3 regions of the Sulfitobacter pontiacus genome follow, and region 2 is predicted to be linked to each of the others. Evidence: riboswitches for the same ligand, from Rfam matches in the RefSeq annotation. Region 2 holds a riboswitch; each other region holds the start of a gene.
What was found. A riboswitch is a leader RNA that binds a small molecule or an ion and turns the genes downstream of it on or off. The one in region 2 is predicted to bind cobalamin.
Positions count from the first base shown of each region.

Region 1: it holds a riboswitch for cobalamin, as region 2 does, so the genes downstream of both, AB1495_RS04170 (energy-coupling factor ABC transporter permease) here and bluB (5,6-dimethylbenzimidazole synthase) in region 2, are expected to answer to the same signal.
Region 3: it holds a riboswitch for cobalamin, as region 2 does, so the genes downstream of both, AB1495_RS04105 (DUF1636 domain-containing protein) here and bluB (5,6-dimethylbenzimidazole synthase) in region 2, are expected to answer to the same signal.

Region 1 covers NZ_CP160849.1:827,199-829,396, reverse strand. The annotation lists gene cobF (precorrin-6A synthase (deacetylating)) at 1-545, opposite strand, end outside; gene AB1495_RS04170 (energy-coupling factor ABC transporter permease) at 607-1,290, opposite strand; cobalamin riboswitch at 1,362-1,578, opposite strand; gene cobA (uroporphyrinogen-III C-methyltransferase) at 1,605-2,198, opposite strand, start outside.
Region 2 covers NZ_CP160849.1:1,875,505-1,877,702, forward strand. The annotation lists gene AB1495_RS09200 (hypothetical protein) at 201-962, shown strand; cobalamin riboswitch at 999-1,177, shown strand; gene bluB (5,6-dimethylbenzimidazole synthase) at 1,227-1,907, shown strand; gene AB1495_RS09210 (hypothetical protein) at 2,146-2,198, shown strand, end outside.
Region 3 covers NZ_CP160849.1:813,944-816,141, reverse strand. The annotation lists gene cobW (cobalamin biosynthesis protein CobW) at 1-966, opposite strand, end outside; gene AB1495_RS04105 (DUF1636 domain-containing protein) at 963-1,343, opposite strand; cobalamin riboswitch at 1,437-1,655, opposite strand; gene AB1495_RS04100 (cobyric acid synthase) at 1,823-2,198, shown strand, end outside.

The sequences.
Region 1 (2,198 bases), 1.0 Mb from region 2:
ATCGTATCCACACCCAGTGGCCAGCCATGATCGCGCAGCTGCCGACCGGTGGTGATGGTGACGGGATTGCCGATGGTGTTCAGCGGGATCGCATGGCCCGCCGTCAGTACCTGAAGAGAGGTGATCCCCGGCACGACATCGACGGTGAGTGTGACGGCCTTTTGCAACCGCTCCGCAATGCGCAGGGTGCTGTCATACAGCGACGGATCCCCCCAGACGAGAAAGCCGACACGGCCGCCTTTGGGCAGGGTGCGCTGCATCTCGGCCAGCCAGACCTGCGCAATGGCATCATGCCAATCGTGGACGCCCGCGTGATAATCAGGGTTGGCGGCGTCGCGTTTGGGCAGGGTGAATTCGTGAATATCAGGCCCGTCCGACCGCAGCACCTGGGCGCAAATCTCGTGCCGCAGGCCGGCCAGATCATCTTTGCCTGCGCCCTTGGACGGAATCAGGATCACATCGCAGGCATTCAGCGCGTCGATGGCTTGTAATGTCAGGTGTTTGGGATTGCCGGACCCGATGCCGATCAGTGAAAGCGTAAACATCTTGAGGCTCCGGCAGGGGGTGACGCGGCCCGCAGAGTAGGGGGCCGCGTCGGGTCTTGGATTATTCAGCGGCAGTCTGTGTTAGACGTTTGGTGAACAGCGCGCTGCCCGCGAAATCACGCAGGGTTTTCGCGGCGGCGAGCACGGCCAGATCCACCAGCGGCTCGATCAGGATGACCATCATATAGGCCCCGCCAAAGCTGGCCACAGCGGCGATGTTGCTGGCGGCAAAGCCCTGACCGTAGATGGCCCAGAACGCCACCCAGCCCACAACGCCCGCCTGAAACGCGGTCGACAGCTTGAGCGCTTGAACATAGGTCAGATCAACATAGGCGGTGTTGGGCGCGATGATGCGTTTGGCCAGCGCCGAGACCATGAACAAGGGCACTAGCAGCGTGGTGACGTTCATCGTGTATTGCGGCAGGTCGATGGGGGCAAAGAACACGCCCTGCGCCAGCAGACCAAGCGCCAGACCGGCAGCCGCAGGGGCCACGCCGAACAGCAAGAACAGGGTCGACCCGAGGATCAGGTGCACTTCGCTCACGCCCACGGGGAAATGCGGGAAGACCTGGAAAAAGACAAAGGTGAGCGCGGTGGCCACCGCGGCCCCGCCCGCAAAAGGCACGACGCCTTTTTCACGGACAGAGTCCATTGCGGTTTTCGCGGTATAGGCCGCAGCACCGGCAGCGGTGCCATAGGACAGGACCAGCTTGGCGCCGGTCACGACTTCGGGTTCGATATGCATATTCAGGTCTCCTTACCGTCTTCCCCGACGGCATAATGTGAAAGCCGCCCCGGGGGGCAGCCAGTTGGAACAGGGATCATCCCCATGACGGCAGGTCTCCTGACTTTGTGCGTCCATGCGTGCCGCGCCTTCCCAGGCGGTGTGGCCCAGTGGCAATGCGGGTTGCTCTTCACTTACAGGTGCGGGGGCAGTTCCGGATTTGGCACCTTTGCTTTGGCACCGCACCGTATTCCCTTTTCACCCCGATTGCCCGAAGGCGCACGGGGAACCGTCCGGAATAGGTGGTCATTTTCGGGCTGGTTTTGTCAAGTCATCTATTCGGTCAACGGCCCGTAAAGGATCAGCGCAGGCGCTGACGTTGCGGGATCCAGCGGCAGATGGGCAAGGCTTTCCACGGTGTGGCGGCTCAGCTTTTGATCGGGGGTCGATACCGCCTCTGCCAGCAGGGCTGGGGTCGAGGGGGGCAAGCCCGCCTCGATCAGCCGCGCGGCGAAACCTGCAAAGGTGCGGCGGCCCATGTAGACGACCGTGGTCGCCGTAGGGTCGGCCAGCGCCGCCATGTTCAGATCTTCGGGCAAGGCACCCGATTCGCCGTGGCCGGTGATGAATTGCACCCGCCGCGCGGTCAGCCGTCGGGTCAGCGGGATCATCGCCGCCGCCGCCGCCGAAGACGCCGCCGTCACACCGGGGATGATCTCGAAGGCGACGCCTGCCGCTTTCAGCGCGGTCAGCTCTTCTTCAAGCCGGCCAAACACGCCCGCGTCCCCACTTTTCAGCCGCACCACCCGCGCGCCGGTCAATGCGTGTTCGACCAGCAAACGGCTCACGTGATCCTGCTTCGGAGACAGCCGTCCGGCGCGTTTGCCGACCCCGATCAGATCCGCCTCGGGCGAGACATGTTCAAGGAT
Region 2 (2,198 bases):
CGCGAATCCCCTCTTTGGATTCGGGTGAAACAACGGGGCGGATCCGCGTGCCGCAATGCCCAAGCCCGTCTGAACGGAGGGGGCAACCGCACCGCGGGATAGCGCCCTATCCCAAAAGATATGCCGTCCTATCCGTCCATGGCCCCGACCCACCTGCTTGCGCAAATGAAAGCGTGGGCGTCTGCGGTCACCATGGTCCCATGACAAATTTTTTCATCATGGGGGATGATATGAAAGTTACTTGCACACTACCAATTATCGCAACCGCGGCACTTCTGGCCGCTACCACTGTCAGCGCCGAAGGGTTCAGCCTGTCCGGTGCGCGCTCTGCCATGCAAAGCGACATCTCGTTCAACGTCATGCAATCCGCAGGGCAGGGGCAGATCAAGCTGCGCCATAAGGTCCAGCCCAAAGCGCAGGTCCGGTCCAAGACCGTGAGCAGCCGCAGCCGGTCTTTCCAAGAGCTCAGCGGGGTCAGCACTGCCGCCGACCTTAAAAGTCTCATCGCTTGGGCCGAGGCAGGTCCGAAGGGCTATGACGCCGTGCAATACGGGGCCAAACGGCTGCCGCCACAGCGTCCGACGCAAATGACCATCGGCGAGATCTACCGCTGGATCGACCGCACGCCGGGCCAACCGCATGCCATCGGTCGATATCAGTTCATTCCGTCCACACTGCGCAGTCTGGTGCGACAGGCGGGCCTGAGCAAGAATGACCGCTTTACCTCGGCGGTGCAGGACGGGCTGGCGGATATCCTTCTGGTCGATGCGGGGTTTAACGCCTTCAAGAAAGGCAAGATCAGCCGCCACCGCTTTATGGAAAACCTCGCGCGTATCTGGGCTGGTTTCCCGACCTCTAACGGGCGGTCCTATTATCACGGCTATGCAGGCAACAAGGCCGTCATCTCGTGGAACGAGTTCGACGCCGTAATGAAGAAGATTTTCGCAACCAAACGCGGCTGATCCCCGCGTTAGGGCTTGTTCCGGGCGGACAGCCGTGGCCCAATGGCCGGGTCTGGTGTCCGCCCCGCGGAAGAATCGGGAAGCTGGTGAAACTCCGGCACGTGCCCAACGCTGTAATGGGGATGGTTTGCGCATAGGCCACTGGATTATTCCGGGAAGGCGCGCGGACCAGACGACCCTAAGTCAGAAGACCGGCCAGACAGTACAGCTTGCCCCGCATGGACAGCGGGATTGGCGCATAAACGTATTGTTGGGGACTGAACAATGCCGATACCCTCTGCGCTGGCACCCGCCGCGCCTTTTTCAGATGCTGAACGCGACGCCGTCTACAAGGCGATCTTTACCCGCCGCGATGTACGCGATCAGTTTTTACCCGATCCAGTGGCCGAGGATGTGTTGCACCGCATACTGACCGCCGCGCATCACGCACCGTCCGTCGGGTTGTCACAGCCGTGGAATTTCATCGTCATCCGCGATCAGGCCGCACGCGATCAGGTCTGGCAAGCCTTCAACCGCGCCAACGAGGAAGCCGCCCAGATGTTCGAGGGCGACCGCCAGACAACCTACAGGTCGCTGAAGCTCGAAGGCATCCGCAAGGCGCCGGTCAATATCTGCGTGACCTGTGACCGCAGCCGTGGCGGTAAGGTCGTGCTGGGGCGCACCCATAATCAAAGCATGGATCTTTATAGCACCGTCTGCGCGATCCAGAACCTCTGGCTTGCCGCCCGCGCCGAGGGCATCGGGATGGGCTGGGTCAGCGTGTTCCGCGATGCCGATCTGCGTGACCTGTTGAAGATCCCCGACCGGATAGAAATCGTCGGCTACCTGTGTCTGGGCCACGTGGACGAGCTTTACCAGACGCCCGAACTTGAGGTGAAAGGCTGGAGCAAACGGCTCCCCGTGGACGAGATGATCTTTGACGGTACGTGGCAGGGCGACCCGTAGTCACCGTCCGTCCCGCTCACGTTGTCATCTCCCGCAGTACGGGTAATTTGCGCGGTCAGCGGAACTATGCCGGTTCCCTGACGTTGCCTTTGTGAAGCCAGTGCATCCCGCGTCTGGCACGCAAAGAGGAAGTATTCAAAATGGGCGGTATCATTTATCTCGTTGGTCTTGTGGTCGTGGTTATGGCGGTGCTGTCGCTGGTCGGCTTGGCGTAAGCAAACGCCGGGGAGGCATTTACATGAACACGACACTCACTGAAAAAACTGCCGATGGATCCTATGTCGACTGGCC
Region 3 (2,198 bases), 1.1 Mb from region 2:
GCTGCGGCGCGGCGTGTCCCCCCAAGGGCGGTCGAACTGGCTGCGCACGCGCTCGCCCACGGCCTGCACAAGCAGACGCATCGGTTTGTCCTGAACGGCGATATACCCTTTGACGCGCAGGATTTTCTGTTCGCGCGCCAAGCGCAACACGGCGGCCTCAAGGGTGGCGACATCGGCGACCTCGCCCATGTCGATCACCACGCTTTCAAAGTCGTCATGTTCGTGATCATCATGCCCGTCGTGGTGGCTGGGGCGCGCGTCGATGTCATCTTCGGCGGCGGCTTCCAGACCCAGCACAACGCGCGGGTCGATCACGCCTTCGGTCATCGGAATGATCGGCAGCTTGCGCGGCGCATGCGCCTCGATCACCTTGCGCGCAGCCTCGACGCCCTCGGGGCCCGCCAGATCGGCCTTCGACAGCAGCACGATGTCGGCGCAGGCGATTTGGTCTTCAAACACCTCGGACAAAGGCGTTTCGTGGTCCAGACTGTCGTCGGCATCGCGCTGCGCGGCCACGGCCTCCAGATCGGGGGCGAACTGCCCGCTGACCACGGCTTCGGCATCGGCAAGCGTAATCACGCCGTCCACGGTGATGCGCGACCGGATCGCTGGCCAGTCAAACGCCTTGAGCAAGGGCTTTGGCAGCGCCAGCCCCGACGTCTCGATCAGGATATGATCAGGCGTTTCGGGCAGGGCCATCAGGGCTTCGATGGTGGGGATAAAGTCATCGGCCACGGTGCAGCAGATACAGCCGTTTGCCAGCTCGACGATGTTCTCGGCGGGGCAATTGTCAATCGCGCAGGATTTCAGGATGTCGCCATCCACACCGGCGGTGCCGAATTCATTGACCAGCACGGCCAGACGCTTGGAGCCCGCGTTCTCCATCAGGTGACGGATAAAGGTGGTTTTGCCAGCGCCCAGAAAGCCGGTGATCACGGTAACGGGGATTTTGGTAAGGTTGGTCATTCGGTAGGCTCCTGTGGGGGAATGCGGGCGATGGATTGTTTGCGGAAGACCACGGGGCGTTCGCGCCAGGGCACCACGCCATCAGAGGTCTGGGCATAGGCAGAGACGCCATTCACGATATCGGACAAATGCGCGTCAGTGTCGAGATCGCCATACACATAAGTCCAGCGCGACGGCCCACCCGACAGGACCATCGAACAGCCCCGCGAACAGGCCGACAGACATTCGGCTCCGCGCAGCTGCACACCGTCGGGCAGATGCCCCGACAGCGCGTCAAACAGCTGTTGGCCGGGGCGCGGCGCGTCCTCGGCGGTGATCTGACCTGCGCGACAGGTGGTGCAGATGGTGACGGTGACCGGTTGATCCGTGGTGGTCATATCTTGCCTCATACGTCGATGGGCCAAGGGGGATCGCCAGCAGCGAACGACATGCGAACAGCGTTCTAGGCCAGTCGCGAAACACCCCGTTCGCCCGTTACAAACTATGCTGGCAGGTCTCCCGGCTTGCGGATCTAAGGCAGCTTGCCTTGCGAACCTTCACCTTCCCAGCCTGCGGGCCAGTGGTTGAAAGCTCTCTCCGGTCACGGTCGCGGGGGCGGCTGCGCTTGGCGCTGACCCAAGGCTGGATCAATGCGTATCGCGTTCCCTCTTCGCCTGTCTGGGACAGGAACCAACATACGCCCTGCATTGGTCATTTGCCCGCCTCTGTCAAGCTGCGCCTGTCATAACGCAGGGGCCAAACCCGCTTTGCGCGGATTTTCCCGCGGGCGACCAATGCGCAGGGGGCACGCGCGGACGCTTGACGGGATCACCGCAGGCTGACACCAATGACTGCACAAAAAACACGAGGTCCCGCCATGCCCACCCGCGCCATCATGATCCAGGGCACCGGATCGAATGTGGGGAAATCCATGCTGGTGGCGGGCCTGTGCCGCGCGGCCACGCGTCGGGGGCTTTCCGTCGCGCCGTTCAAGCCGCAGAACATGTCGAACAACGCCGCCGTCACCGAGGACGGCGGAGAGATCGGCCGCGCACAGGCCCTGCAAGCGATCGCCTGCAGACGGCCCCTGTCGGTGCATATGAACCCCATCCTGCTGAAACCCGAAACCGACAGCGGGTCGCAGGTGATCGTGCAAGGGCAGCGCCACAGCACCCTGCAAGCGCGTGACTTCAGCAAGGCCCGCGCAGGGTTGATGGCCCCCGTGCTCGAAAGCTTCGGTATCCTCGGGCAAA